One region of the Comamonas terrigena NBRC 13299 genome, then DNA from elsewhere that is predicted to be linked to it. Evidence: predicted binding sites of a transcription regulator. Region 1 holds the regulator's gene; the other holds the start of a gene.

Region 1 (15,565 bases):
GACATCCTGCGCGTCAAGGGCAGCACCCTGTTTTCCGTCACGCCCAACGAGCCGCTGGCCCGCGCCGTGGAAATCATGGCCGACAAGGACATCGGTTCCCTGGTCGTGATGGAGCACGGCGATGTGGCCGGCATGCTCACCTTCCGCGAAGTGATCCAGGCCATTGTGAAGAACGGCGGCTCCGTCGGTACGCTGCAGGTGCGCAGCGCCATGGACGATGCCCCCCTGACCTGCACCCTGGAAACCGAGATGGACGAGGTGCGCCGCATGATGCTGGAGCGCCACGCCCGTTACATGCCGGTGATGGAGATGGGTGAAGTCAAGGGCGTGATCAGCTTCTACGACGTGGCCAAGGCCGTGGTGGACAGCCAGAACTTCGAGAACACCATGCTCAAGGCCTATATCCGCGACTGGCCGGATGCGCAAAGCGAACGCGAGCAGGCCCAGGGCCAGGCCTGAGACCTGTTTCCACCATGCAAAAAGAGCCTCCGGATGGAGGCTTTTTTGTATCTGCAATGGGGCGCTGCCGGGCCGTGCCGCGCTCAGATACCCGGATCGTAGGCGGTGGCGGGTGCCGCGGGAGCTGCCAAGGGGGGCTGGGCATGGCCGCCCCGCAGCCAGGTGACCAGGGCCTCGGGCGCCAGCGGGCGGCAGAACAGATAGCCCTGCAGCACCGGGCAGCCCTGCAACTGCAGCCACTGGCGCTGCTCGGCGGTTTCCACCCCTTCGCCCACCACCTTCATGTGCAGGCTGCGGGCAATGCCGAGCACGGAGCGGATCAGCGCTTCGGCCGCCACGCTGTTGCTCAGGTCCTGCACAAAGCTCTTGTCCAGTTTCAGCTCGGAAATCGGCAGGCGGTGCAGATAGCTCAGGCTGGAGTAGCCGGTACCGAAGTCGTCCAGCGACAGCTGCAGGCCCAGGCGGTGCAGGGCATCCAGATTGGCCAGCGTGGCGGGGCTGGCGTCCAGCATCACGCTCTCGGTGATCTCCAGCACCAGGTCCTTGGCGGTGAGGCCGTGGCGGCGCAGCACATCGGCCACGGACTGGGCGAACTGCGGTTCGTGGAAGTTCTTGGTGGACAGGTTGATCGCCACCTGGGGTACCTCCACGTGGTCCGCACGCCATGCGGCCAGCTGGCGGCAGGCGGATTCCATCACCCAGCTGGTGAACTCCTGGATCATGCCGGCGTCTTCGGCCACGGCGATGAAACGCAGCGGCGAGACATAACCCCATTCCGGGTGCTTCCAGCGGGCCAGTGCCTCGACGCCATGCAGGCGCTCGGGCTGGCTGCTGAGCACCTGGGGCTGGTAGTGCAGCTGCAGCTGGCCGTTGTGCATGGCGGCGCGCAGCGCGTGCTCCATGGCCACGCGGTCCTGGGTGAACTGGTTGATGGCCGGGTGAAGCGCTGCCAGCGCTGGCGGCCCTGCTGCTTGGCTATGTACATGGCCTGGTCGGCATGGCGCAGCAGGGTGTGGATGTCGGTGCCGTCTTCCGGGTAGGCACAGATGCCCACGCTGGCGTGCGGAATATTCACGGCATCGCCAATGGTGAAGGGCTCGGCAATGCGCTCCAGCAGGCGCCTGGCCACGGTTTCGGCCTCGGCGGCGCTGCAGTGGGGCAGCAGCAGCGCGAATTCGTCGCTGGACAGGCGGCCCAGCACATCGCCGGGGCGGGCCGCAGCGCGGATGCGCTGCGCCACTTCGCACAGCAGGGCATCCCCGGCCGCATGGCCCTGGCTGTCGTTGACCAGCTTGAAACGGTCCAGGTCCACAAACAGCAGTGCGCCGGCACGGCCCTGGGCGGCGTACAGGGCGTCGGTGGCGCTGCGGTGGAACATGCAGCGGTTGGGCAACTGGGTCAGCGGGTCGTAGTAGGCCAGCTGGTGGATACGTTCGCGCGAACGCTCGCGTTCCATGGCCACGGTGCACAGGTGGATGCAGGTCTGTGCAATGCGATGGTGCAAGGCGTTGGGACTGCGCGGCTCGCGGAAGTACAGGGCGAACACGCCGATCACCTGGCGGTCATGGTTGAAGATGGGCGAGACCCAGCAGGCCAGCAGGCCAGCAGGCCGGCATCGACCAGGCTCTGCTGCAGGCCCTGCAGCTGCGGCTGGCCCTGGCGCAGATCGGCATCGGTCACCGGCTGGGCCAGGAAGGCGGCCGCGCTGCAGGCGCCCATGTCGGGGGCGCTGTGCATGCCGTCCAGGCGCTCCAGCGCTGCGCGCGGCAGGCTGGGGCAGGCCAGCGGGTGCAGGCAGCCTTGCTCGTCCACCTGCAGCACGCCCACTGCCAGCTCAGGGGCGATGCGCTCCACGTCCCGGCACAGGCTGTGCAGCAGCTGCGGCAGCGGACGCTCATGGGCTGCGTCCTCCAGCGCCTGCTTTTGCAGCGCCTCGAAACGCTTGGAGAAGGTGATGTCGGTGAACACCATGGCTTCACCGGACTGCGGCAGGCGGTTGATGGCCGCCGCCACCCAGATGGCATGGCCGTCGCGGTGCAGCAGCTGCACATCGCCGCAAAAGCGGCCGTGGCGGTCCAAAGCCTCCTGGACATGGGCCGGCAGCGGCGCATGCTGCGGATCCGCCTGCAGCAGCTGCAGCGGGCGCTGGCCGATGGCCTCCTGGGCGCTCCAGCCGAACAGGCGCTCGAAGCCGGCATTGACCTAGCAGGTGCGGTACTGCGTGTCGGTCACGATCCAGGCGGCGTCGCTTCTGTCCAGAAGCTGAAGCAGGGCAGGGCCGGGCACGGGCGCGGAGGGCTGGTTCATGCGGGCGAATGAGGGCGTCGGGATGGCACATGCTAACCCTGTTCAGGGGGACTGCCCATGCTCGCCAGGGGGGCGCCGGATGCAAGGGCATAATCGCCGCCCATGAGCGGCAATACCCTTGGCACTATTTTTACCGTTACCAATTTTGGTGAATCCCATGGACCGGCCATCGGCTGCGTGATCGACGGCTGCCCGCCGGGCATGGAGCTGAGCGAGGCGGACATCCAGAGCGAGCTGGACCGCCGCCGTCCCGGCACCAGCCGCCATGTGACGCAGCGCAACGAGCCCGATGCGGTCGAGATACTCTCCGGCGTCTACCAGGGGGTGACGACCGGCACCCCGATCGCATTGCTGATTCGCAACACCGACCAGCGCAGCAAGGACTACTCGAACATTTCCGAGAGCTTCCGCCCCGGCCATGCCGACTACGCCTACTGGCACAAGTACGGCGTGCGCGATCCGCGCGGCGGCGGCCGTTCCTCGGCCCGCCTGACGGCGCCCACGGTGGCCGCCGGCGCCGTGGCCAAGAAATGGCTCAAGGAACAGTTCGGTACCGAATTCCGTGCCTGCATGACCCAGCTGGGCGAGTTGCCCATCGCCTTCGAGAGCTGGGAGCATGTGCCCCACAACCCCTTCTTCGCCCCGCAGGCCGATGTGCAGGCGCTGGAAGACTATATGGACGCCCTGCGCAAGGCCGGTGACAGCTGCGGCGCCAAGCTGCGCGTGCAGGCCACCGGCATGCCGGTGGGCCTGGGCGAGCCGCTGTACGACAAGCTGGACGCTGAAATCGCCTATGTGATGATGGGCCTGAACGCCGTCAAGGGCGTGGAAATCGGTGCCGGCTTTGCCAGCGTGGCCCAGCGCGGCACCGAGCACGGTGATTCGCTCAGCCCCGAAGGCTTCCGCTCCAACAACGCCGGCGGCGTGCTGGGTGGCATCAGCACCGGCCAGGACCTGGAAGTCGCGATCGCCATCAAGCCCACCAGCTCCATCATCAGCCCGCGCGAATCCATCGACATCCACGGGCAGAGCACCGAAGTCATCACCAAGGGCCGCCACGACCCCTGCGTGGGCATCCGCGCGGCACCGATTGCGGAAGCGCTGCTGGCGCTGGTGGTGATGGACCATGCGCTGCGCCACCGCGCCCAGTGCGGCGATGTCAGCCTACCGCTGAACCCCATCCCGGCCGCAGCACCCTGAATCTGCGGCAGCGGCTTTCGCGCTTGCTCCCAACGCCCCACCGGCCTGCGCCGTGGGGCGTTGTGCATTTCAGGAGGCCGCCGCGGCCAGCACCGGGGCAGTGGAGGCCGGGGTGGAGGCGCTGGGCTGCAGCGCCTGCCAGGCCTCGAAGCCGCCTTGCAGGTGGCGGGCATGGACAAAGCCCAGGCGCCGAAGCCGCTGCGCAGCGCGGGCGGCCGTGGCATCGTGGGGACAGGCGCACAGGGTGACGATGGCCGTCTCGCGCGGCCAGTGGCGCACCAGCCGCGGCAGCTGGGCCAGGGTGACGGCATGGGCCTCGGTGATCGGGCCCAGCTCGGCAATCAGGGCCGGGCCGCGCAGATCCAGCAGGCGCGGCGGCTGGGCCGAGGTCTGGGCCTGCCACCACTGCGCCGCGGTGACCGAAGGCATGGCGGCCAGGCGCAGAAACAGCTGGCGGCGCACCAGCTTCCAGCCCAGCCACAGGCCCAGCAGCAGCACGGCCACCACGGCCAGCAGCGGGCCATGGGTGTGCAGCAGTGCCAGGGCCGCGTCCACCTGGCGCCGCAGCAGCCAGCCCAGGCCCAGTGCCACGCCGGCCCACAGCCCGGCACCACTGGCCGCGGCCAGGGTGAAGCGGGGCACGGGCATGCGCAGCACACCGGCCATGGGGGCGGCCACGGCCGAAAAACCGGGGATGAACTTGGCCAGCAGCAGCGACCAGGGGCCCCAGTGGCCAAAACGGTCGGCGGTCTGGCTGATGCAGCTGTCGGGCGTCAGGGAGAGCTTGCACAGCCACGCCAGCACGCGGGTGCCAAAGCGCCGTCCCACCAGATACCAGACCCGGTCGGCCAGCATGGCGGCGAGCACGGCCGTGCCCCACAGCAGCGCCAGCCGCGGGCTGCTGGCGGCCAGGCTGCCGGCCAGCAGCAGCGTGGGCAGCACGGGAACCGGCAGGCCCAGCTGCTGCAGCAGCACATTGGCAAACACCACGCCGGGGGCGTAGAGCGTGAGGGCGGTGCGAAGTGTGGAGGTGTCGATATCCATGGGAGCAGGCAGACCGCCGTGCGGGCGGCTGCAGTCCGCCATGCTACGTGGGGCTTTCTGCCTTGCCTAGGTGTTTGGCATGGAAGACTGTGTTCCAGCGGCGGAACAATCCCGGGGCGGGCCCTGGCCCGGGCAAGAAAAAGCCGCCTCGCACAGGGCGGGCGGCCGGTCGGGGCGCGGTGGCGCAACGGCTTCAGTTGCGCACTTCGTCCACCAGGTGCTTGAAGTCCTCGATGTCCTCAAAGCTGCGGTAGACGCTGGCAAAGCGGATATAGGCCACCTTGTCCAGCTTCTTGAGCTCGTTCATCACCAGCTCGCCGATGCGGCTGGAAGGCAGCTCGCGCACACCCGAGGTCAGCAGCTGTTCCTCGATGCGTTCCATGGCCGCATCCACCTGGCCCGCCGGCACCGGGCGCTTGCGCAGCGCCAGGCGGAACGAACCCTGCAGCTTGCTGCGGTCGTAGTCTATGCGTCGGCCATCCTTCTTCACCACCGCGGGGAAGGCCACATCCGGGCGTTCGTAGGTGGTAAAGCGCTTGGCGCAATCCCCGCACTGCCGACGGCGGCGAATGAAGCTGCCATCTTCGGAGACCCGGGTCTCGACGACCTGGGTGTCCGGGTGGCTGCAGAAAGGGCACTTCATGGCGCAGTCCGTCGGCGGGGCAGCCGCTTACTTGCTGTAGACGGGGAACTTGGCGGTCAGTGCGGCCACCTTGGCGCGCACGGCAGCCAGGTTCGCTTCGTCCGTGGGGTTCTCCAGCACATCGGCCACCAGGTTGGCGGTGATGCGGGCTTCCTCTTCCTTGAAACCACGGGTGGTCATGGCAGGGGTGCCCACGCGGATGCCGCTGGTTACCATCGGCTTTTCCGGGTCGTTGGGGATGGAGTTCTTGTTGATGGTGATGTGGGCTGCACCCAGCGCGGCTTCGGCAGCCTTGCCGGTGATGCCCTTGGCACGCAGGTCCACCAGCATCACGTGGCTTTCGGTGCGACCGGAGACGATGCGCAGACCGCGTTCGGTCAGCGTGTCGGCCATCACCTTGGCGTTCTTCACCACCTGTTCCTGGTAGGCCTTGAACTCGGGGGTCAGGGCTTCCTTGAACGCAACGGCCTTGCCGGCGATCACGTGCATCAGCGGGCCGCCTTGCAGGCCGGGGAAGATGGCGCTGTTCAGGGCCTTCTCGTGCTCTGCCTTCATCAGGATCACGCCGCCACGGGGGCCGCGCAGGCTCTTGTGGGTGGTGGTGGTGACCACGTCGGCGTGGGGCACGGGGTTGGGGTACACACCAGCGGCGATCAGGCCGGCATAGTGGGCCATGTCCACCCAGAAGATGGCGCCGACTTCCTTGGCGATCTTGGCGAAGCGCTCGAAATCGATGCGCAGGGCGTAGGCCGAAGCGCCGGCGATGATGATGCGGGGCTTGTGCTCGCGCGCCAGGGCTTCCATCTTGTCGTAGTCGATGGCTTCGTCGGTGTTCAGGCCGTAGGACACCACGTTGAACCACTTGCCGGACATGTTCAGCGGCATGCCGTGGGTCAGGTGACCGCCTTCGGCCAGGCTCATGCCCATGATGGTGTCGCCGGGCTTGGCGAACGCCATCAGCACGGCCTGGTTGGCCTGGGAGCCGGAATTGGGTTGCACGTTGGCGGCTTCAGCGCCAAAGATCTTCTTGATGCGGTCGATGGCCAGCTGTTCGACCACGTCCACGTTCTCGCAGCCGCCGTAGTAGCGCTTGCCGGGGTAGCCTTCGGCGTACTTGTTGGTCAGCTGGGAGCCCTGGGCTTCCATCACGGCGGGCGAGCAGTAGTTCTCGCTGGCGATCAGCTCGATATGCTCTTGCTGGCGATGGTTTTCAGCCTGGATGGCGGCAAACAGTTCGGGGTCGACTTTCTCGACGGTATCGGTGCGTTGAAACATGGCAGTCCTGTGAACTTGATATTCCCTTGAATCCAAGGGCTGCCCAGGCGAACGGCTAAACACGCGGCAGGCGATTCCGTGTTGGCGCAGCCTGGGCGGTACGCTCCCCGGTGGTTGTCGGGCCTGGTGCTCATCGGGAGGAGCGCCACACCGTGGTTCCACGTCAGCGCGGTTCTCGATAAACCGCGCCTATCGCCAGTTGCGTACCCCATTAGTGTAGCGGAGCCAGCGCGGCCCTTGCGGCTTGACCCGCAAGGGCCTGTTTCCAGGCCTGGGTTTGTACCGCCGCAGCGGTGGTGCGTGGCCCTGTGCAGCCCGTGCACCGCGCACATGAAAAAGCCGGCTTGCGCCGGCTGGAAAAGGGGAAAGCAGAGGGCGGCTCAGTTGACCAGCAGCTTGCCGTCGGCCACCACATCGGCCGCAGCCACGGTGCTGGGCGCGGCTTCCTTGGCCACCAGCGCCGGCTTGGCGGGGGCTGCTGCCGGTGCAGGGCGGCCTGCGATCTGGCGGATGCGTGCATGCTCGGCCAGCACCTTGGAGGCGTAGCCGCCGTCGTTGGGCAGGTTGGCCGCGCCCACGTAGTAGCGCAGACCGCCTTCGAGCGAGCCGGCACGGGCGATGCATTCCTTGAGCACCTTCACGCCCACGCGCAGATTGCTCACCGGGTCGAACGCCGCCAGCTGGCCGCCGAAGTGTTCGTACTTGTCGGTGTGCACGCGGGTCATCACCTGCATCAGGCCCTGGGCACCGACGGAGCTCTGGGCAAAGGGGTTGAAGCTGGATTCGATGGCCATGATGGCCAGGATCAGCGTGGGATCGAGCTGGTTGCGTTCGCCCAGCTCATAGGCTTCGGAGACCAGCACCGCCAGCGGCTCGGCGGCCACGCGGTACTTCTTGCTCAGCCAGTACGCCACGGCGGCCTGCTCCTTGGGCAGCTCCGTCGGATTGGTGGCGGTGGCACGTTCCACGGCATCCGGTTCGACCGGCGTGCCCAGCGTGGCCACCTGGCGCGCCTGCAGCCAGTCGCGCAGCTGGGCCTCGCCGGAGTGGCGCAGGTCAGGGCGGCTGATCAGCAGGATGGCGGCAAAGGCCACGGCCAGACCCAGCAGGGCAAAACCGTTGTGAGTGATTTCAATGAATCCGTCGGCAACGTCCTTGGCGAACGTGCGCAAGCCGGAAACTACCTGTGCAGATGCAGGCATAGCATTCCTTTCGTGGGGGTGCCTATGCGACCGTGGACTCGGAGGTCCGGCGGCTCACAGGGTGGCGCCCAGTGGGGTGGTGCTGCGGTCCATGCAGGAGGAGCGCGGGAGGATCGCGAAAAAGAGCGCGATCAAAAAGCAGCAAAAAACGTCAAAAAAATGACTCAAAGCAAAAGTGGGCGGATTCTAGTGGGGTGCTAAATTCCAGGTCAATACTATCAAAATTATCTGTTATGATTTTAATGTATATAAAAACTGTATGTGCATCCAGTTTTTTGAGGCGGATGTGGTACTCGGCCCCCTGAAGTCCGGGAGATCAGGCTGCAGTGAGCGTTCGCTATCAAACAGATGAAAGAGTTTGTCAGAAACGATTGATTTCGCCGATGGCGGTGATTACATTGGAGTCGTCTGCAACGCGCAGGCATCGCCAGAAACCTCGGAACCCGATTGCCATGGACCAGCTAGGTGCCAGTGGCAGGTGAAGAGGAAGAAAGGCACCATGGAAGCAATCATTGCTTCCGGGCATGCGGGGACGATCCTCTCCCTGATGCTCTAGCGGCACCGGCCTTTGCGCCTGCCGTGAAGCCCGGACGTCGGCATAGCTGGCATCCGGGCTTTCGTGTTTTTGCACTCTTTCACTGTCCAGTGCAGGCAGTTTCTGGTGCAAACACGGCGAACACGATAGATTCCATGCACAAGGAGAAGGTGCATAAGCATGCAATTGCAATTTTGGCGCAGTGCCACGCTGTGGCGCAGGTTGGGGTGGGGTGCGGCTGCGGTCGTGGCGTTGTGGTTGCTCACCTGGCTGAGCTTCCCCTGGGCCGCCAAGCAGCTGATTGAAAAACAAGGCAGCCAGGCCCTGGGCCGGGCGCTGACCGTGGGCAAGGTGGAGTTCTCCCCCTGGACCATGGAGCTGAGCCTGCACGACCTCGCACTGGCTGGAGCCGACGGCCAACCGGAACCCCAGGTTTCCATAGCGCGTATCTATATAGATGCAGAGCTGTCTTCTCTACTGCGCTGGGGCCCGGTGGTGGATGCCATCCAGCTCGACTCCCCCCACATCCGCCTGGCCCAGCTGGAGCCCGGCAAACTGGATATCCAGGACATTCTGGACAAGCTGGGCGCTGACAAGAAGGAAGACAGCAGCGGCGACCTGCCGCGCTTTGCGCTGTACAACATCGAGATCAGCGACGGCCGCCTGGCCCTGCAGGACAAGGTGGCCGGCGCCGACCACCTGCTCAAGGACCTGCAGCTGAAGCTGCCGTTCGTGAGCAGCCTGCCGTCCAAGCGCCAGGTCAAGGTGCAGCCGGAGCTGTCGTTCGACCTCAATGGAAGCCGCTTTGCCAGCGAGGCGCAGAGCACCCCGTTTGCGCAGGACCGCAAGACCGCCGCCACGCTGACGGTGCACGACCTGGACCTCAAGCCCTATCTGCCGTACTGGCCTGCCAGCCTGCCGCTGAAGCTGCAGGATGCCATGCTGCAGGCCCGGATCGACGTGGCCTTCGAGCAGCACACCGACTCCGTGGTGCGCCTGTCCGGCAAGGTGCAGGCCACCGGCGCCAAGCTGCAGGATCTGGCCGGCAAGGACTTGCTGCAGTGGGAAGCGCTGGACATCGATCTGGCCGATGTGCAGCCGCTGGCCGGCGTAGTGAAGCTCGGCCGTGTCAGCCTGCAAAAGCCCTCGCTGGCGCTGCGCCTGGACGCCAACGGCCAGTTGCTGAAGTTCCCGGAACCCGCCAAGCCCACGGCCGACAGTGCCGCGCCGGCCTCCGCCAGCCAGGGCACCGCCCAGGCGGCGGCCCCCGCAGCGGCTGCTGGCCCCACACCCTGGAAGATTGAAGTTGCGCAGTGGGATGTGCAACAGGGGCAGGTCAGCTGGACCGATGAAACCCTGAAACCTGCCGCCGAGGTTAAGGTGCGCGATCTGGCACTGTCCGGCCGCCAGGTCACCTGGCCCATGCAGGGTGACAGCCAGTTTGAAGGCCGTCTGGCGCTGGCCGGGTTCGAAGGCGCCTCGCATGCGCGCCTGTCCGGCCACGGCACGCTGGAAGTGGGCCAGGTGGGCGTGGTGCTCGAAGGCGTGCCGTTCGAGGTGGGCCGCGCCTATGTGTCGCAGTTCCTGCAGCCCCTGCTGCGCGCCCGTGCCGAAGGCACGGCCGGTCTGGCCTGGAACAAGGGCCGTCTGTTCGCCGTGGTGCCGGAGCTGGCCGTGCAGAACCTGAGCCTGGGCGAGGACAAGACACCGCTGGCGGCCTGGAAGCGCCTGGCCGTGGAAAACGCCCGCGTCGACATGACGCAGCGCACGGTGCACACCGAGCTGCTGCAACTCGATGCTCCCCAGGTCAAGGTCTCGCGCGACCGCAAAGGCCAGTGGATGTATGAATCCTGGCTGCGCAAGGCACCGGTCAAGGACGCGGCGGTGGCGCCCAAGCCCAAGACCGGTGGCGCAGGCGCGGCCGAACCGGCGTGGACGGTGCTGGCCGAGCAGACCCGCATCCGCGACGGTGTGGTGCTGCTGGAAGACGGCCAGGCGCCGCGTCCCGTGCGCGTGGGCCTGTCCAGCCTGAACCTGGATGTGAAGGGCCTGGACAGCCGCATGGGCAAGGCCCCCATCGACATCAAGCTGAGCACCCAACTGCTGCCGGTCAACACCCGGGGCCTGCTGCGCCCCAGCAAGACCGACGGCAAACTGGACTTCACCGGCCAGCTGCACCTGGCGCCGCAGATGGCCGCAGAAGGCCGCGTCCAGGCCCAGCGCCTGCCGCTGCACCTGTTCGAGAGCTATATGGACGGCGTGGTGAACATGCGCATGCTGTCCGCGCTGGCCAGCTTTGACGGCAAGGTGCGCTATGCCGACGCCGGCGGCAGCCCGTCGGTGCAGGTGCAGGGCAATGCCGGCCTGCACGATGTCTATGTGCAGACCGTGCACCGCACAGGCACGGCCGAGAAGACCACCATGGAAGCCGGCGAAGACCTGCTGCGCTGGAAACAGCTGCAGCTGACCGGTCTGGCACTGGACATGCAGCCGCGCAAGCCGCTGTCGGTGCAGGTGCAGAAAACCCTGCTGCGCGACTTCTTCGCCCGCGTGGTGGTGCAGCCCAATGGCCGCCTTAACCTGCAGGATCTGGCCGGAGCCCCGGACACCGAAGTCGCCGATGCCTCCGCTGGTGGCGATGCGGAGGCCCAAAAGGTGGAATCCAAGACGGGGGGAACCAACACCGCCAGCGTGCAGGTGGCACCTGCGGCGACCGCACCCGACCCCATGGCGCCGCGCATCGTCGTGGGCCCGGTGGAGCTCAAGGGCGGTACGGTGAAGTTCTCCGACTTCTTCATCAAGCCCAACTACACGGCCGACCTGACCGAGCTGTCCGGCTCGCTCAGCGCCTTCTCCTCGGTGGCGCCTGCCGCCGGTCAGCCGCCTTCCATGGCCGATCTGTCGATACAGGGCGTGGCCCAGTCCACCGCCAGTCTGGACATCTCCGGCAAGCTCAACCCGCTGGTCAAGCCGCTGGCGCTGGACATCACCGGCAAGGTGCGCGATCTGGAGCTGCCGCCGCTGAGCCCCTACTCGGTCAAATACGCCGGCCACGGCATCGAGCGAGGCAAGCTGAGCGTGGACGTGCGCTACGAGGTGCAGCCCAACGGCATGCTGACCGCCAGCAACAAGCTGGTGCTGCACCAACTGACCTTCGGGGATGCCGTGCAGGGCGCCCCGGCCTCGCTGCCGGTCAAGTTGGCGGTGGCCCTGCTGGCCGACAGCCATGGCGTGATCGACCTGGACCTGCCCATCAGCGGATCGCTCAACGACCCGCAGTTCCGCCTGGCCCCGGTGATCTTCAAGATCATCGGCAACATCATCCGCAAGGCGATCACGGCGCCTTTCGCCTTGCTGGCCGGTGCCTTCGGCGGCGACGAGAAGGGTGGCGGCGATGTGAAGTTCCCGGCCGGGGTGGCCACGCTGGATGCCGAAGCCAAGAGCCAGTTGGAGAAGATTGCCAAGTCACTGAAGGACCGCCCGGCCCTCAAACTCACGGTGGCGGGCAGTGCCTCCACCGCGCAGGAAGCCCAGGGTTGGAAAGCCGCCAACCTGGAGGCGCAGATCGCCAAGCAGGGCAAGGGTGATGAGGACGACGCCGCGCTGAGCGACAAGGAGCGCGACAGCCGCCTGAAGTCGATCTATCGCAAGGCGGACATCGAAAAGCCCCGCAACATGGTCGGTCTGTCCAAATCCCTGCCACCCGAGGAGATGCGCAAACTGCTGGTCGAGCAGCTGCCGCTGCCACCCACAGCCATGCAGGAACTGGCCGCGGCCCGTGCCATGGCAGTGCGCAGCTACCTGGGACAGCAGGGCATCGACATGGCCCGTCTGTTCCTGGGAGACTCCAAGGCCGATGGCAAGGAAGCCGGTGCAAAAGCCCAGCTGAGTCTGGCAGTTCAGTAATTCGCTGCAGGCATGGAGCAATAAAGGGGAAAATACGCCCCATGCTCCGCGCATGCCTGTGCACGAGGAGCCATGCCCGCCCTATGGCGGGCATGCCCGTTATCCATAACTCATGTACCAACTTTTTTTGAAGCAGAAAAATGTCTGAAGCCCCAGAAGTGAACCCGACCCCGGCCAAAACCCCCGAGGCCCACCCGCTGGATGCAGTGACTGGCGGTGCTTTTTCTGCAGAAACCTCGGGCGACCGTGCAGCCCGCCTGCGTGACTGGCTGGCCACATCGCCCGCCCACGATGTGCTGCAGGAAGTGTTCAAGGAAATGAATGCCCGCGACAAGGGCGCTGCCCGCGTCGTGCGCGAGCGCCTGGACGAGCTGCGCCGCGCCAAGGACCAGGACGCCATCGCCGTGGAATGGGTGGCCAAGGCCCAGGCACTGCTGGCCCAGCCGGCGCTGAATCTGGCCGACGCCGCCGCCTGGCAGCGTGACGCCGCCAAGGCCGGCGCGCCGCTGTCGCGTGAACCGCTGGCCGGTTTCAAGGCCCAGCTGGCCGAGCGCATCAAGGCCGCCGAAGACCTGCAGCACCGTGTGCAGGTGCAAAAGGAAGCGGCCGTGCTGCTGTCCCAGCGCATCGAAGTGCTATCCACCAAGTCCTGGAAAGACGCTGCCGCCGTGCAGGAAGCGCTGAGCGCCGACGTGGCCCGCTGGCAGGAACAGGCCCAGGCGCTGACCGAAGACGCCGCCTGGCCCAGCCTGGACGCCCGCCTGGCCCAGCAGCTGACCAGCTCGCGCGACCAGCTGCGCGTGGTGTGGGACGCCTTTGTCTCGGCCCTGGCCGTGACCCAGGCGGCTGCCGACAACGCCGAAGCCGCGCTGCCTCCCGTGCCCGTGTGGGCCGATGAAATCCGCGTGGGCCGTGGTCTGCCGGCCGAGCTGGCCGCCGATGCACCGGCCGCCAAGCCGGCCAAGGGCGATGCCCCGGTCAAGGCTGCTGCCGTCGTGCTGCAGGCTGCCCAGGTGCTGCAGCCCCTGGTGGGCACCGAAGAGGACAAGACCGCCGCCATCGCCGGTCTGCGCGCCGCACTGCGCCAGCATGGCCGTGCACTGGATGCCGAAGTGATCCAGCAGATGGACGCGCTGCTGGTGCAGGCTGGCGACGCCCGTGGCTGGAAGCCCCAGGCCGTGGATGCCGAACGGGAAGCCCTGATTGCCAAGGCCAAGGGCCTGGTGGATCGCCCCGAAGGCCAGACCCTGGGTGGCCGCAAGGTCCAGGAAACGCTGCGCCAGCTGCGCGAACAATGGAAGCTGCTGGACCAGGGCGCGGTGCCCAACCACGGTCTGTGGAAGCAGTTCGATGAAGCCTGCAACACCGCCTACAAGCTGGTCGAAGGCTGGCTGGACAAGTTGCGCACCGAATCGGCCCAGCACAAGGCGTCGCGCACCACGCTGATCGAGGAACTGCGTGCCTGGGGGCAGTCCGTCAAGGACTCCAAGGACTGGAAGGGCATGGCCCGCAGCCTGCGCCAGTTTTCCGAACGCTGGCGCGAAGGTGGCCATGTGGGCGAGAAGCTGTATGCCGAGCTGCAACAGCAATGGCGCCAGGCCATCAACGAAGCCGAAGCCCCGCTGCAGCAGGCCCAGAAGGACAGCCTGCAGCGCCGCCAGGCCATGATCGAGGAAGCCCAGGCATTGGGCGCAGCCCCGGCCCTGCAGATCGCCGCCATCAAGGCGCTGCAGCAGCGCTGGCAGGCCGAAGCCCAGGAAGTGCCGGTGGACCGCCGCCAGGAACAGAAGCTGTGGGATGCCTTCCGCAAGCCGTTGGACGAGGCTTTCAGCCGCAAGCCGGCCGAGCGCGGTGAGCGCGGCAGCCGTGCCGTCAATCTGGAATCGCTCAGCGCCCACGACCGTGCGGTGCTGGAAGCCTCGCAGCAGCTGGAAGCCGCCAATGCCGAAGGCGATGCGCAGAAGATCCGCGCCGCCCTGACCGCGCTGGAAGAAGCCCTGCGTGCCGCCCCTGCGGCCGAAGCCGCCCAGCCAGCCGCTGCGGCCGCACCGGCTGCGCCGGTGGCGACCGACCGCCCGGTGAAGGCTGTGCGTGGCGACGACCGCCCCGGCATGCGCAAGGAAGCCCCGGCCGCGGCGGCTGGTGGCCGCAAGCCCGGCCCCCGCCAGGACCGTGGTGACCGCGGCGATCGTGGTGACCGTTTCGAGCGCCCGGCCCGTGGCCCACGCCTGGGGGATGCGGCTTTCCGCGCCCAGCGTGAAGCCCAGGAACACGCCCAGTCTGCGCTGCGCAAGCTGACGGCACAGGCCCATGGCGAAGCCCTGACCCAGCTGATGGAGGCCTGGTCCAAGCGCGACGCGGCCCTGGTGCCGCCCGCGCAGGAACTGGGCAAGCTGAGCAATGCTTCCCGCAACAGCTGGCATGCCGCCGTGGGCGCTGCCGCCAAGGGCGAGGCAGCCGAGTCGCTGCTGCGCCTGGAAATGGCTGCCGACGTGCCCACACCGGCCGACCAGCTGTCTGCACGCCGTGCACTGCAGCTGCAGCTGCTGACCAACCGCAAGGCCACGGACCCCCGCACCACCTGGGAGCAGGATGTGGCGGCGGTGCTGGCTGCGGAGCGCAGCGACAGCGCGGCCCAGCGCCTGCAAAGCGCACTCAAGGCCTTGCTGCGCGGCAGCAAGTAAACCGGGCGCCAGCGCAGGGCCTGCGGTCCCTGCGCTGCAGCCGTAGCAAGCCAGCCTACCGGCTGGCTTTTTTTATGCCTTTTTCAGGGTTTGTGGGGACGCTGCAGGCCGTGACGCGGCAGACAGAGGCTCGCACAATGGGGCATCTGCCTGCCACAACAAGGAGAGACCCATGCTGTTGCGTCGCTGGATGTGGATTGCCTGGCCCGCCTTTCTGGCCGCCGGGGTGATGGAGATGCTGGTGTTTGCCGTGGTCGACCCGCTGGAAATGCAGTGGCTGTCGGCCTATGGCGAGGTGTCGCGCCTGGGC
Region 2 (15,565 bases), 580 kb from region 1:
TGGACATCGTGCGCACCCAGATCATGGTGGCGGCCGGCGACAAGCTGCCCTTCACCCAGCGCCAGATCAACACGCAGATGCGCGGTCACGCCATCGAGTGCCGCATCAACGCCGAAGATCCGTACAACTTCATGCCTTCGCCCGGCCGTGTCACCATGTGGCACATGCCTGGCGGTCCTGGCGTGCGTGTGGACTCGCACGTGTACAACAACTACTTCGTGCCGCCCAACTACGACTCCATGATCGGCAAGCTGATCGTGTACGGTGACACCCGCGAGCAGGCCCTGGCCCGCATGCGCACGGCGCTGTCGGAAGTGGTGGTCGAAGGCATCAAGACCAATGTGCCCCTGCACCAGGACCTGATGGTGGACGCCAAGTTCATGGAAGGCGGCACCAACATCCATTACCTGGAGCAATGGCTGGAACACCGCAAAAAGCGCTGATCCACCACGGTAGATGACCAGCATGCTGGCCCTTGGCAACGGGGGCCAGCATTTCGTTTTTCAGCCCAAGGAGTTGCCTTATGCATGAGCTGAGCCTGATGTGCCCGGAAGACCGGGTGGAAGATGTGAGCGACGCGCTCGATGCGCTGGATGCCCTGAGCGTGTCTGTGGAGGACATGGACGCCCAGACCGAAGCGGAACAGGCGCTGTTCGGCGAGCCTGGCATGCCACCCCCCAAGGATGGCTGGAACCGCAGCCGCATCGTGGCCTTGTTCCCCGATGAAGCCGCCGCCCGGCAGGCGCAGGACCTGCTGGTGCTGCAGGATTTCTTTGGCGGCTGCCAGGTCCTGGGCATCCAGGAAGTGGAAGCCCAGGACTGGGTGCGGCTGACGCAGTCGCAGTTCCAGCCAGTGGACATCACCCCCGAGTTCTGGATCGTGCCCACCTGGCACGAGATGCCCGAAGCCGCCAAGGTCAGCATCCGCCTGGATCCGGGCCTGGCCTTCGGTACCGGCACCCACCCCACCACCCGCATGTGCCTGCGCTGGATTGCCACGCAGCCGGCAGGCAGCCTGGGCCGTACGCTGGACTATGGCTGCGGCTCCGGCATTCTGGCCATCGGTGCGGCCAAGTTCGGCGCGCCAGCGATTGATGCGGTGGACATCGATCCCGATGCCGTGGTCTCCTGCGAGCTCAATGCCCAGGCCAATGCGGTGCAGCTGAACGCCGGCCTGCCCGACAAGGCCCAGGGCCAGTACCAGACGGTGTTGGCCAACATCCTGGCGACGCCGCTGCGGATGCTGGCGCCGCTGCTGTGCAACCATGTGCAGGCCGGTGGCCATCTGGTGCTGGCCGGTATCCTGGAGCGCCAGGCGGATGAGCTGAAGCAGGCCTATGCACCCTATGTGCAGCTGGATGTGAGCGACAGCGAAGACGGCTGGATTCTGATGACGGCCCGCAAGGCCTGAGCCGCACGCACAGCTTCTTTTGGGCTGTGACTGTCTGCCCCCCGCGGGTTGCGGGTGTGGCGGGCGGGCGGCCTGCTTCTACAATCGGTGCGCCATGAGCCAGATCACCACCTGTCCTTCCTGCAGCACGCGTTTTCGCGTGGTGGCAGACCAGTTGCGCATTTCCGATGGCTGGGTGCGCTGCGGTCAGTGCCAGGAGGTGTTCGACGCGCGCGACCACCTGGATGCGGTGGTTGCCGTGGAGCCTGCGGCGGCGCCGGAGCCCGTGCCGGCAGCCCCTGCCGTCCCGGACGCTGTGGCGCACACCGGTGTGGCCGGTGCGTCTGCCGTGCCAGCCGTGCAAGCCATGCCTGTGGCACCCGTTGCCGAGGAGGTGGTGACCGAGCCTGAGGGCGAGGAGCCATCGCTTCCAGCGCCCGACATGCCCGTGCCTGCGCCGGTCGTGCCACCCGCTCCGGGTTATGAGCTGCCGGCGCCGCAATGGTCGGACGATCCCGACCTGCCGGAACCTCCGGCAGCGCATGAAGAGCCAGAGCCTGAGGTGGCGCAGCCGCTGCGTCCATCGCATGCAGCGGTGGAGCCGGGCCATTTTTCAGATCCCGAGCCGGCGCTGCAGCCGCCATCGGTCGCGCCTGCAGCGCCGGCGTCGGGGCGCACAGACCCCGTATGGAATGCCAGCGCGGCGGCACCGGCTGAGGTGGCAAGGCAGGAGCCCTCGGCATCCGCGGAGGCCTTGACTGACGCGTGGGCCGCTGCCGACCGCTATGGCCTGCAAGGTGCAGCACCGGCACAGGACGGGCGCTCGGATGCCGAGCCCGAGGGGCCGAATTCTGTGCAGGAAGCGGCGGATAGGGTGGACGCATCCACACCGGTGCTGCCGGCAGAGGCGGCGGAGGCGGCCGAGGTGGTGCCCCATGCTGCGGAGCCCGCGGATGCCGGAGCTGCAATGCCGCCGGTGGATGCCATTGAATCTGCGGCACAGAAGCTGGCGCAGTCCGAAGCCGCAATCGCCTCCGCGGCAGCACCGGCATTTCCGTTTGCCGAACCGGTGGACGATGACGATCCGCTGGTGCTGGACTCTTCACTGGAGCCGGGTTTTGTGCGCGATGCACGGCGCAAGGCCTGGTGGCAAAAGCCCGTGGTGCGGGTCGCCATGGGCGCGAGCGTCGTGGTGCTGCCGGTGGCGCTGGTCCTGCAAGTGGCCTTGCATGAGCGCAACGCACTGGCGGCCTGGCAACCCAGCCTGCGGCCGGCACTGGAGTTCATGTGCACGGCCCTGCAGTGCAAGCTGGGGCCGCGCCAGCAGATTGGCGCCATGGTGGTGTCGGGCTCCACGTTTGCCAAGGGCGAGCGCGAGCGTGCCTACCAGCTGAGTCTGAGCATACAGAACCGCGCCGGCACGCCCGTGGGCATGCCGGCCGTGGAGTTGACGCTGACCGATGCCCAGGACCAAGCCATCGCCCGCAAGGTGATCCAGGCCAAGGAGCTGGGCGCACCGCCAGAACTCAAGGCCGGTGCCGAGTGGAGCGGCACGGTGCCGGTGACCACCGAAGGTTTGAACCTGCAGGTGTCCGGCTACCGCGTGCTGCTGTTTTACCCCTGATTTTTTTCTTTCAAGGATTTCCCATGCCTGCATTGATTTGCGGATCCCTGGCCTTTGACAACATCATGACCTTCGAAGGTCGCTTTGCAGACCAGATCATGCCGGAGCAGCTGCACATCCTGAATGTGTCTTTCCTGGTGCCTTCGCTGCGCCGTGACTTCGGTGGCTGCGCCGGCAACATCGCCTATGCGCTGCAGCAGCTGGGTGGTCAGCCCTTGCCCATGGCCATGGTCGGCAGCGATGGCGCGGACTACCTGGCACGCATGCAGGCGCAGGGCATCGACACCCGCCATGTGGGCCAGGTGCAGGATACGCACACGGCCCAGTGCATGATCATGACCGACCGTGACAACAACCAGATCGCGGCCTTCCACCCCGGTGCCATGTCGCTGGCCCATCAGAACGTGATCACCGCGGAATGCGGTGCCCGGATCGCCATCATCTCGCCCGACGGCCGTGATGCCATGCTGCAGCATGCGGCACAGCTGGCCCAGGCCGGCATTCCTTTTGTGTTTGATCCCGGCCAGGGCCTGCCCATGTTCAACGGGCAAGAGCTGCTGCAGTTCATCGACCAGGCGTCCTGGGTTACCGTCAACGACTACGAAGGCAAGATGCTGTGCGACCGCACCGGGCTGTCGCTGGAGGCCCTGTCGCAAAAGGTGCGCGGCCTGGTGGTGACCTTGGGGGCGGAAGGCTGTGAAGTGTGGGAACAGGGCGTGCGCACCCTGGTGCCTGCGGTCACCCCCGCTGCCGTGGTGGACCCCACAGGATGTGGCGATGCCTGGCGCGCTGCCTTGCTGTACGGTCTGGAGCAAGGCTGGTCGCTGGCGCAATGTGCCGAGCTGGGCAACCAGGTGGGCGCAGTCAAGGTGGCACACCGTGGCCCGCAAAACTACACCCTGGAGCAGCTGCGTGACAGCCTGCTGGCGGCCTGATGCCCCAGCGCTGACCCCATGAAAAAAGCCCGCATCTGCGGGCTTTTTTCATGGGCGATGGCCGCAACGGCCAATGCTTCAGGGCTTGCCGCCGGTAGGGAAGGGCCAGGCAGCCTGGGGTGCCAGCGCTGTCTGTGCCACAGGCGCAGCAGCCACGGCAGGCGCAGCAGCAGCCTTCTTGGCAGGAGCGGCCTTCTTGGCAGGGGCAGCCTTCTTGGCAGCAGCAGGTGCAGCGGCCTTCTTGGCGGCAGCAGGCGCCGCAGCCTTCTTGGCGGCAGCAGGTGCAGCGGCCTTCTTGGCAGCAGGTGCAGCGGCCTTCTTGGCAGCAGGTGCAGCGGCCTTCTTGGCAGGAGCAGCCTTCTTGGCGGCAGCAGGCGCGGCAGCCTTCTTGGCAGCAGGTGCAGCGGCCTTCTTGGCGGCAGCAGGCGCAGCAGCCTTCTTGGGTGCAGCGGCCTTGGCGGTGGTGGCCTTCTTGGCGGCGGCCTTGGGAGCTGCAGCCTTAGGAGCGGCGGCCTTCTTGGCAGCAGGAGCAGCAGCCTTCTTGGGCGCAGCAGCCTTAGGAGCGGCGGCCTTCTTGGCGGCGGCCTTGGGAGCTGCAGCCTTGGGAGCGGCGGCCTTCTTGGCAGCAGGAGCAGCAGCCTTCTTGGGCGCAGCAGCCTTGGCGGTGGTGGCCTTCTTGGCGGCGGCCTTGGGAGCAGCGGCCTTCTTGGCAGCAGCAGGAGCAGCAGCCTTCTTCGGCGCAGCAGCCTTGGGAGCGGCAGCCTTCTTGGCAGCAGGTGCAGCGGCCTTCTTGGGAGCTGCGGCCTTAGGTGCAGCAGCCTTGGGAGCGGCAGCCTTCTTGGCAGCAGGTGCAGCAGCCTTCTTGGGAGCAGCAGCCTTGGCGGTGGTGGCCTTCTTGGCAGCGGCCTTGGGGGCTGCGGCCTTGGCGGCGGTCTTCTTCACTTCTGCCTTGACGGCAGTTTTCTTGGTGCTTTCGCTGCCGGTGGTGGCAGCCTTTTTCGCTGCGGTTTTCTTTGCAGTTGCCATCATCTTCTCCTTCGTTGGTTTATACAAAGCGCTGTTTGCGATTGGAACGCAGGGCGTGATCCTGTGCGCCGTGGAGGGATTCAACGCAACACGCATAAAAGCGCCCCATGCCACCAAATTCGCAAAAGCAGTTGATGGCATGGGGCGCATTATGAATTTTCTTGTAGCACTTGAGGAGGTATTAATCCCAAGAAAGTGCACCTCCGGACTGATATTCGATGACTCGTGTCTCAAAGAAGTTACGTTCCTTCTTCAAATCGATCATTTCACTCATCCAGGGGAACGGATTTTCTTCACCCGGGAACAGCTCTTCCAAACCGATTTGTGTGGCGCGGCGATTGGCGATGTAGCGCAGATAGCCCTTGAACATCGATGCATTCATGCCCAGCACACCGCGTGGCATGGTGTCTTCGGCATATTGGTATTCGAGCTCGACGGCCTTGCGGAACAGCTCGTTGATCTCTTCCTTGAATGCAGGGGTCCACAGGTGCGGGTTCTCCAGCTTCAACTGGTTGATCAGGTCGATGCCGAAATTGCAGTGCATGGATTCATCGCGCAGGATGTACTGGTACTGCTCGGCAGCGCCCACCATCTTGTTCTGGCGGCCCAGCGCCAGGATCTGCGTGAAGCCCACGTAGAAGAATAGACCTTCCATCAGGCAGGCAAACACGATCAGGCTCTTGAGCAGGGTCTGGTCGGTTTCCGGTGTGCCGGTGTGGAAGTTCGGGTCCATGATCGCTTCGATGAAGGGGATCAGAAACTCGTCCTTGTTGCGGATGGACTCGACCTCGTTGTACGCATTGAAGATCTCGCCTTCGTCCAGACCTAGCGACTCCACGATGTACTGGTAGGCGTGGGTGTGGATGGCTTCCTCGAAGGCCTGGCGCAGCAGGAACTGGCGGCATTCCGGTGCGGTGATGTGGCGGTAGGTGCCCAGCACAATGTTGTTGGCCGCCAACGAATCGGCGGTCACAAAGAAGCCCAGATTGCGTTTGACGATGCGGCGCTCGTCTTCGGTCAGGCCATTGGGGCTCTTCCACAGCGCGATGTCGCGCGTCATGTTCACTTCCTGCGGCATCCAGTGGTTGGCGCAGGTGGCCAGGTACTTTTCCCAGGCCCACTTGTACTTGAAGGGCACCAGCTGGTTGACGTCGGTCTTGGCGTTGATGATGCGCTTGTCGGCCGCGTTCACACGCTTGTGGGTGTTGGTGGATGCGCCGCTTTCCGCGCTGCTGGCGGAAGGGGCAAGGGTGTCGTCGTCAAAACTCAGCATGGTGTATTCCTTGGAGGGAGCAGCTGGGTGCGTTCATTGCCATCCAGCTTTTTCGATTCATCGATGTCACAAGTGCGGCGGCAGGCGGCACATGGGCGCGTTGCATTTCGCCGTCGCCGGGGGCATGCAGCCCCCGAGGGCCTCGCCCGCTCTGGCGTCTGGCGTCTGGCGTCAAAGCGGGGGTGCACCGAACGCTGGGCGCCCTGTGCACCGGGAGGCATCTGCCGTTACTGGCAGGCCTCGCAGCCGGGGTCGTCGATCGCGCAGAACTTGATGTCCGTGGCCGGTGCCTGCTGGGCGCGGGCGGCGGCTGCGGCTTTTTCCAGCGCGCTCATGGAGGCCATGGCGGCGGGAGCGTTGGCCGACACGGCATTCAGCACACGGCTTTGGACCGTGGACTTCTCCACGTGGGTGGCGCTGATGGTGCGCAGGTAGTAGGTGGTCTTCAGACCACGCTGCCAGGCCAGCAGGTAGGTGTCGTGCAGCTTCTTGCCGGATGCACCCGCCATGTAGATGTTCAGGCTCTGGGCCTGGTCGATCCACTTCTGGCGGCGGCTGGCAGCCTCCACCAGCCAATGCGGTTCCACTTCGAAGGCGGTGGCGTACAGCTGCTTGAGGTCGTGCGGCACGCGCTCGATGGGGCGCAGCGAACCGTCAAAGTGCTTCAGGTCCATGACCATCACTTCGTCCCACAGGCCCAGCTTCTTCAGGTCACGCACCAGGAACTGGTTGATGACGGTGAATTCGCCGGACAGGTTGGACTTGACCGACAGGTTGCCGAACGAGGGCTCGATGGAGGCGTCCACCCCCACGATGTTGGAGATGGTGGCCGTGGGCGCAATGGCCACGCAGTTGGAGTTGCGCATGCCGTCGGCCTGGATCTTGGCGCGCAGCGCTTCCCAGTCCAGACGCACGGTGCGGTCCACGTCCACATAACCGCCGCGTTCCTTTTCCAGCAGGTTCAGCGAATCCAGCGGCAGGATGCCCTGCGACCACAGCGAGCCCTGGTAGCTGGAGTAGGTGCCGCGCTCCTTGGCCAGCTCGGTCGATGCCCAGTAGGCGTAGTAGCAGACCGCTTCCATGGCGGCGTCGGCAAACTCCACGGCAGCCTGGCTGGCGTAGGGGGTGCGCATTTCATACAGCGCATCCTGGAAGGCCATGATGCCCATGCCCACCGGGCGGTGGCGCATGTTGGAGTCGCGGGCCTTGTCCACGGCGTAGTAGTTGATGTCGATCACGTTGTCCAGCATGCGCATGGCCGTGGTGATGGTCTTGCGCAGCTTGGCGTGGTCGATGGCGCCGTTGGTGATGTGGCGTGCCAGATTCACGGAGCCCAGGTTGCAGACGGCGGTTTCGCTGTCGCTGGTGTTCAGCGTGATTTCCGTGCACAGGTTGGAGGAGTGCACCACGCCCACATGCTGCTGGGGCGAGCGGATGTTGCAAGGGTCCTTGAACGTGATCCAGGGGTGGCCGGTCTCGAACAGCATGGACAGCATCTTGCGCCACACATCCACGGCGGGCACGCGCTTGAACAGCGTGATTTCGCCGGTCTGGGTCTTGGCTTCGTAGGCGGTGTAGGCCTTCTCGAAAGCCTGGCCGAACAGATCGTGCAGCTCGGGCACGTCGGAAGGCGAGAACAGGGTCCATTCGCCGTTTTCCACCACGCGCTTCATGAACAGGTCGGGAATCCAGTTCGCCGTGTTCATGTCGTGGGTGCGGCGGCGGTCATCGCCGGTGTTCTTGCGCAGTTCCAGGAATTCTTCGATGTCCAGGTGCCAGGTTTCCAGGTAGGCGCAGACAGCGCCCTTGCGCTTGCCGCCCTGGTTCACCGCCACAGCCGTGTCGTTGACCACCTTCAGGAAAGGCACCACGCCTTGCGATTCGCCGTTCGTGCCCTTGATGCGGGCGCCCAGGGCGCGCACATTGGTCCAGTCGTTGCCCAGGCCGCCGGCAAACTTGGACAGCAGCGCGTTTTCCTTGATGGCGTCGTAGATGCCCCCCAGGTCGTCGGACACAGTGGTCAGGTAGCAGCTCGACAGCTGCGAACGCAGCGTGCCGCTGTTGAACAGCGTGGGCGTGGAAGACATGAAGTCGAACGAGCTCAGCAGTTCGTAGAACTCGATGGCGCGGGCATCGCGGTCGGACTCCTGCAGCGCCAGGCCCATGGCCACACGCATGAAGAAGCTCTGCGGCAGTTCGATGCGCGTCTTGCGCACGTGCAGGAAGTAGCGGTCGTACAGCGTTTGCAGACCCAGGTAGTCGAATTGCTGGTCGCGCTCGGCCTTCAGTGCCTTGCCCAGGCGAGGCAGGTCGAACTTCAGCAGCTCGGGGTTGAGCAGCTCGTTGTCCACGCCCTTCTGGATGAATCCGGGGAAGTAGTCGGCATAGGCTGCGTCCATGTCGGCCGGCTGCACATCGCGGCCCATGACTTCGCGCACGATGGTGTGCAGCAGCAGGCGGGCGGTGACATAGGTGTAGTCGGGATCGGTCTCGATCAGGGTGCGGGCGGCCAGGATGGCGGCCTTGTAGACCTCGGCCAGCGGCACGCCGTCGTAGAGATTGCGCAGCGTCTCGCTCAGGATGGGCGCGGCGGAGATATCGGGGTTCAGGTTGCGGCAGGCGGCTTCAAACAGGGCCTGCAGGCGTTCCTGGTCCAGCGGCTGGCGCTGGCCGTTGTCGGTCACGTGCAGCGTGGGCTTGGGGGCTGCAGCGGCTGCGGCTTCTTCCTCGGCCTTCTTCTTGGCGGCGGCGCGTTCCTGGTTGCGGGCTTCGCGGTACAGCACATAGGCGCGGGCCACATCCTGGTGACCGCCACGCATCAGACCCAGTTCCACATGGTCCTGGATGTCTTCAATGTGGAAGGTGCCGCCGCCCGGACGCGAACGCACCAGGGCGCGGATCACGGCGTGGGTCAGGCTGTCGACGGTTTCGCGCACGCTGGCGGACGCAGCGCCCTGGGCGCCGCGCACGGCCAGGAAGGCCTTGGTGGCGGCGGTGGCGATTTTCTGCGGAGCAAAAGGCACGACATCGCCACTGCGGCGGATCACCTGGTAGGTCTCCAGCGCTACCTGGGTGGTCGTGGGCTGGTCGGCAGACAGGGTATTCGGTGCGTCTTGCATGGGTTCCTCTTGATTGGGATGGCGGGGCCGACGGCTGTGGGGCCCTGCGTCTGAATGCGGTAGTTGCAACAAGATGTTGCACACTAGATGTAGTGTTCGATCGATTGCCGAGCACTAGGGGTAGTGTACTGCGCAGGCCTGTGCTGCCAAGCCGGAAGCGGGAAAAAATCTGTGGCGCCAGGGGCTTGACACGCTGGCAGCGCCCGCCCGCTGGTGCTTTGCCGGGGAAAGTCCGCAAGCCATGCGGGGTGGCAGGCCATGGCGCCGGGCAATGGCGCACCGGCATTGTGTGCACCGGTGGTCCGGGGGCGTGTCTGCCGCCCGGGCGTCGCGTTTTGGCTGCAGCCTGTGGTCAATGGGGATTGACGCAGCGCATGGGGGCGAAAGTCTGCCTACCCATGCCGTCACGGTGCGCCGTGGCATGGGTGTGGGTACGCACCAAGCAGAAGGAGAAGGCGCCGTGGCGGGCGGTGCGCGGCATGGGCACAGCGCAATGACCTTGCTGGCGGCGTGGAACGCACGCAGGGGGCTAGGCCGGTGGAAACTGCCAATCCGGGTGGCGGGCCTGCAAGGGGTGCTGCAGGCGCGGCCAGTCAAAACCGGGGCCGGGGTCCTGCTTGCGGCCGGGGGCAATGTGCTCGTGGCCGGCGATATGCTGCAGCGGGTAATGCTGGCCAATGGCTTCGCTCAGCTGCAGCAGGCTGGTGTACTGGGCGTCTTCAAAGCCCAGGCCTTCCAGGCCTTCGAGCTCGATGCCGATGGAGTCGTCATTGCAGTTGCCGCGCCCGCGCCAGCTGGACTGGCCGGCATGCCAGGCGCGCGCGTCGGCACTGACAAACTGCCAGATTTGGCCTGTGCGCTCGATGAAGAAATGCGAGGACACCTCCAGCCCGCGGATGCCCTGGAAGTAGGGGTGGGCGTCCCAGTCCAGCTGGTTGGTGAACAGCTGCTGTACGCAGCCGGTGCCAAACTGGCCTGGCGGCAGGCTGATGGAATGCACCACCAGCAGATCGATCTGCGCCTGGGCAGGGCGGGGGCCGAAATTGGGCGAAGGCAGGTGGCGCACGCCGGACAGCCAGCCGTCACGCCACTCAGGCGGGTCAAAGTCCATGGGAAGAAGGGTCTGCCGCTTCGGGCGCCAGGGGAGTCTGCAAACGGTTCACACGATAGCGCATTTGCTGCCGCCGCAGACCCGGGCGGAGTGCTGCTGCCTGGCGGTGGCGGGGCCCTTGCTGCCGTCAGGCCTGGGCCCTGGTGTCCGCCGGTTCAGGGGCGGGGGCCGAGCTTGCGGTGCGCCTCGCAGCAGTAGGACTGCTGCTGTGCATCGCTCAGGGCATCGCGCTGCGGCAGGTGCAGGCCGCAGTGGGCGCAGGCCACCATGGGCTGGGGCGGCGCGAGCGTGGGCTGGGACGGTGGCGCCGGGGGGCGCAGCGACTGGCGCTGCTTCTTCCAATACAGATAGAACACCGCCACCACGGCGATCACCAGCAGGTATTTCATTGCAAGCGCCCCAGCACCACTTCCAGCACGAAGCGCGAACCCACATAGCCCAGCAGCAGCAGCAGCGCGCCGGCATAGATCATGCGCACCGCATGGTTGCCGCGCCAGCCAAAGCGGCCGCGGCCCACCAGCAGCACGGCAAACACCAGCCAGCTCAGCAGGGAAAAGATTTCCTTGTGGCCCCAGCGCCAGGCGTGGCCGTAGAGCTGTTCACCAAACAGCCAGCCGGCCAGCAGCGTGGCCGTCAGCAGGATGAAGCCGGCCGTCACAAAGCGGAAGGTCAGCCGCTCCAGCAGCAGCAGCGGCATGCCGCTGTCGGATTCGGCGCCGGTGCGCATGCGCTGCTCGGCCTGGCTCATCAGTGCGCCGTGCACCACGGCGGCGGCAAACAGCCCATAGCAGGCAATGCCCAGCGCCAGGTGCAGCGGCAACCAGGCCGAGGCCTGGACATGCAGCGGGTGGCCCGGGAACACCAGGGCCAGGGCCACCGTGACGGCGCCCAGTGCGGCCAGCACCCAGCGGGCCCGCATCTGGGGAAAGAGCTGCTGCTCCACGGCGTACACCGTCAGCATCAGCCAGGCTGTGATGGACAGCGCCGGGGCAAAGCCAAAATGGGGCGGGCTGTTCAGCAGGGTGAAGACCAGCGCCAGGCCGTGCAGCACCCAGGCGCAACGCAGGGCCAGCCGGGCCTTGGCAGGCGTGAGGTGGCGTATGCCCAGCGCGGGCACGGCATAGGCCAGGATGGCGGCCATGGACATGCCCCAGCCAGGCAAGGAAGAAGGGGTCGGAACCATATCTGGATGATAGCCGTCGGCGTAGCTGCTGCGCCGCTGTGCGGGCGCAAGTCAGCATCAGAAATGCGGCCAAGCGCCGCAGAAAACCACAGTTTGTCCGCCGGGCGGGGGCGGGGCGCCGGCGCCCATGGGCTTCCGGGCAGGCGCCATGCCGCCCCGGGCGGCTGCGGCGTTCCCCTGTGTGCGGCAGCGCAGGGGTGGGGCATGTAAAATTGGCACTTACGCCCGGGGGCGCACGCGCGTCCACCTCCTTTGTCGCTGGTTGGACCTGCGGCAACCGATATTTCCCCGGCCCTGCTGCGCAGGCACCCAGCCTGCCTTGGCAGCAGCACGACCCACTCTTCCCCGGAACAGACAGCTATGGCATCCGCACTCACCGACAAACTCTCGCGACTCGTCAAGGAGATGCGGGGCCAGGCCCGCATCACCGAATCCAATGTGCAGGACATGCTGCGCGAAGTGCGCATGGCCCTGCTGGAAGCCGACGTGGCCCTGCCCGTGGTGCGCGACTTCATCGCCCGGGTCAAGGAAAAGGCGCTGGGCCAGGAGGTGCTGGGCAGTCTGAAGCCCGGTCAGGCCCTGGTGGGCATCGTGAATGCCGAACTCTCCGCCACCATGGGCGAGGGCGTGGCCGACATCAACCTGAATGCCCAGCCGCCGGCCATCATCCTGATGGCCGGCCTGCAAGGTGCCGGTAAAACCACGACCACCGCCAAGCTGGCCAAGCACCTGATCGAAAAGCGCAAGAAGAAGGTGCTGACGGTCTCGGGTGACGTGTACCGCCCTGCGGCCATCGAACAGCTCAAGACCGTCACCGCCCAGGCCGGTGCCGAATGGTTCCCCTCCACGCCCGACCAGAAGCCGCACGACATTGCCGTGGCTGCGCTGGACTACGCCAAGAAGCATTTCTTCGACGTGCTGCTGGTGGACACGGCCGGTCGCCTGGCCATTGACGAGCTGTTGATGGCCGAAATCAAGGACCTGCATGCCACCTTGAAGCCGGTCGAAACCCTGTTCGTGGTCGATGCCATGCAGGGCCAGGATGCGATCAACACCGCCAAGGCCTTCAAGGAAGCGCTGCCGCTGACCGGTATCGTGCTGACCAAGCTGGATGGTGACTCGCGCGGTGGTGCGGCCCTGTCGGTGCGCCAGATCACCGGTGCGCCCATCAAGTTTGCCGGTGTGTCCGAAAAGATCGACGGCCTGGAAGTGTTCGATGCCGACCGCCACGCCCAGCGCGTGCTGGGCATGGGGGATATCGTGGCCCTGGTGGAGCAGGTCACCAAGGGCGTGGACATGGAGGCCGCGCAGAAGCTGGCCGAAAAGGTCAAGAGTGGCGACGGGTTTGACCTGAACGACTTTCTGGCCCAGATCCAGCAGATGAAGCAGATGGGCGGTCTGTCCACGCTGATGGACAAGCTGCCTTCCGAGCTGACCGCCAAGGCCGGCGCCGTGGACATGGACAAGGCCGAGCGCGAAATCAAGCGCAAGGAAGGCATCATCTGCTCCATGACCGCCAGGGAGCGCAAGAAACCCGAAATCATCAAGGCCACCCGCAAGAAGCGCATTGCCGACGGCGCAGGCGTGCAGGTGCAGGAAGTGAACCGCCTGCTTAAGGAGTTCGAGCAGATGCAGACCATGATGAAGAAGATGAAGGGCGGCGGCTTGATGAAGATGATGAAGAAGATGGGTGGCATGAAAGCCATGAAGGGCATGATGGGTGGCGGTGGCATGCCCAAGCTGCCGTTCTGAGCCTTCTTGGCTGCCTGCGCTGTCTGCATGGCAGCGCGGTGTGTGTACCAGGCGCCTGCAACAGGCGCCTTTTTCATGCCCGCTTGGTGGGGGCCGGCGGTCTGTGCCGCCGTGCTGCGGCGGATGACCAGACCGAGTTCTGGCGGCTGGGCTGGCGATCGAGCCACAGGGCGCTGGGGCGTGCGGTGGACCTGGATGTGACGTTATCTGCCGCCTTGGCGGTGCCAGCGCTTGTGCCGGATACGAGCAGCGGGCGCTGCGAAGCACGCTGTAGGAGATGCGGTGCGCCCGTCGCCTTTATTTCAGGCGCCCATAAAAAAACCGCCCGGTCTTGCGACGGGGCGGTATGAATCGGAAAGCGTTGAGTTTTCCAAAGGGGAACGGGTGAATCAGTGGAGCATCAGCGCACCTGCGCTCTTGCTCTTGCCGGCACGGGCCGGCGGGTTGCACAGGCCACATTCGTAGTGGCGTGCGTTTTCATAGGGTTCGGTCACAAACATGCCGGAGCACTTGGAGCACTTGGTGCGGGTCAGCATATTGGCGTCCACGAACTTCACCAGGCGCCAGGCGCGGGTGAAGGACAGCATCAGATCCAGGCCGGCGGCTTCGATCTGTTCGCTGTAGAGGCGGTAGGCCTTGGTCAGTTGCTCCACTGCATCCAGCTCCACACCCTTGGACAGGTATTCGTAGATGTTCAGGAACAGCGAGCTGTGGATGTTTTCTTGCCAGGTCAGGAACCAGTCGGTGGAAAACGGCAGCTGGCCTTTGGACGGCGACTTGCCTGCGATTTCCTTGTAGAGGCGGATCAGGCGCTCATACGACAGCGTGGTTTCGGACTCGAGCACCTGCATGCGGGCGCCCATGCCGATCAGCATGGCAGCGCGTTCGATCTGCTTGGACTCGTTCAGCACGCTCTTGGTGGTGGTGGCCATGGTGGTTTCTCCGTGTGTGGTTGCGTGGGGCAATCAGCGTGTGCCTTACAGCACTTCGGAGACGCGGCTGGCCATCAGGATGTTGGCGTGCAGCGTGTTGGTGGCTTCGTTGCCGATCTTGTTGCTGCTGTGGTTGGTCAGCAGGCTCCAGACCAGTTCGTCGTCCACACGGAAGCTGCACAGCAAGGTGTTGCGGGAGGCGAGCTTCAGAACTTGTGCGGCGGAGAGGGCACCCAGGATGTCGCAGGCGTCTTCATTAAGGCCCAGACGGAACACGGCTTCTGCCTTGTCTTGGCGGATCAGGGTTTGCGCCAGCATCAGGTAGGTGAGGTTGGCTTCACGGATCTCGGCGAGCAGTTGGTCGTTGTTCATTGGGTGTTCCTTTCCTTTGGAGTCCAGTCAAAAGTGATTGGTCTTTCAGATCGCTGCGGTCTTGCGCTGTTGTCGATCTGATGGAATGGATTGTGAAGAACCCAATGGGGGAACTGAAGTCAGGGTGCGTCGGTGCGCGGAGTCTGGTTCCCTCACCTTGCGTGTAGGAATTTATCTGACATGGCGGCCATCTTCATGGCATTGACAGGGACAGACTGTACCGGCTCGTAGCGCACATCGATACGTGGATAAATGTTACAAAAAGACGTCAATCCAGCGGATGCGCTCTTTATGTAGCTTTGCGAAATCCACCAAATGGCGTCCCGTTGCATGCATGGGTTGGTATTGCAAGTTGTTGAAAATGAAGGTATTTATTGTTTTTCTGGGCAGCGCTACGGTGTGTGTCGGGAGCCGGCAGTCATCGCCAACACCATCCGCCGAGATAAGCCGGTCACCCGACTTGTAACGTCTTGTGGTCCAGTCGGTAACCACCGGCTTGCAGGCCGGTGCCGTAGACCGGATCGGCCGCAGGTGCTGCAAAAGCCAGGGCTGTAGTCCATTGCTGACAAACGGCAGCCGGTGTAGATAGCGGTTTCGAACTTGCTGTACTGGTGCTGGGGCGCTTGCCTGGATGACGGCGTGCGGATGGCTACTGTGTATGGCAGGGGCGGCTAGGCCGCACACGCAAGAAAAAACCCGCAGGGCTTGCGCACTGCGGGTTTTGGGTGTCCTGGTGGTCGTAGTGGGACTTGAACCTACGACATCAGCATTATGAATGCTGCGCTCTAACCAACTGAGCTATACGACCGACAGGGCGCGATTCTAGGGGGAAAAAAGGTGGCCCCGCA

What was found. The regulator NrdR, encoded in region 1, represses ribonucleotide reductase genes. The targets are predictions, from matches to a motif close to CACNANATNTNGTG.
Region 2: CT3_RS17685 (ribonucleoside-diphosphate reductase subunit alpha) is a predicted target of NrdR. The motif match lies at 9,449-9,462, and genes of this name have one in related genera.

What each region holds. Positions count from the first base shown of each region.
Region 1 is NZ_AP019749.1:3,305,508-3,321,072, reverse strand. It holds gene CT3_RS15190 (CBS domain-containing protein) at 1-459, shown strand, start outside; gene CT3_RS21455 (putative bifunctional diguanylate cyclase/phosphodiesterase) at 543-1,337, opposite strand; partial or broken gene CT3_RS21450 (diguanylate cyclase domain-containing protein) at 1,469-1,837, opposite strand; gene CT3_RS21445 (hypothetical protein) at 2,011-2,613, opposite strand; gene aroC (chorismate synthase) at 2,869-3,966, shown strand; gene CT3_RS15175 (VTT domain-containing protein) at 4,036-5,010, opposite strand; gene nrdR (transcriptional regulator NrdR) at 5,204-5,653, opposite strand; gene glyA (serine hydroxymethyltransferase) at 5,681-6,928, opposite strand; ZMP/ZTP riboswitch at 6,963-7,141, opposite strand; gene CT3_RS15160 (lytic transglycosylase domain-containing protein) at 7,309-8,130, opposite strand; gene CT3_RS15155 (DUF748 domain-containing protein) at 8,846-12,571, shown strand; gene CT3_RS15150 (DUF349 domain-containing protein) at 12,712-15,255, shown strand; gene CT3_RS15145 (hypothetical protein) at 15,428-15,565, shown strand, end outside.
Region 2 is NZ_AP019749.1:3,886,987-3,902,551, reverse strand. It holds gene accC (acetyl-CoA carboxylase biotin carboxylase subunit) at 1-443, shown strand, start outside; gene prmA (50S ribosomal protein L11 methyltransferase) at 524-1,411, shown strand; gene CT3_RS17705 (zinc-ribbon and DUF3426 domain-containing protein) at 1,506-3,014, shown strand; gene CT3_RS17700 (carbohydrate kinase family protein) at 3,038-3,949, shown strand; gene CT3_RS17695 (hypothetical protein) at 4,028-4,975, opposite strand; gene CT3_RS17690 (ribonucleotide-diphosphate reductase subunit beta) at 5,157-6,248, opposite strand; gene CT3_RS17685 (ribonucleoside-diphosphate reductase subunit alpha) at 6,476-9,367, opposite strand; gene ampD (1,6-anhydro-N-acetylmuramyl-L-alanine amidase AmpD) at 9,897-10,478, opposite strand; gene CT3_RS17675 (PP0621 family protein) at 10,634-10,867, opposite strand; gene CT3_RS17670 (cytochrome C assembly family protein) at 10,864-11,661, opposite strand; gene ffh (signal recognition particle protein) at 12,022-13,413, shown strand; gene flhC (flagellar transcriptional regulator FlhC) at 13,803-14,345, opposite strand; gene flhD (flagellar transcriptional regulator FlhD) at 14,391-14,717, opposite strand; tRNA gene CT3_RS17650 (tRNA-Met) at 15,449-15,525, opposite strand.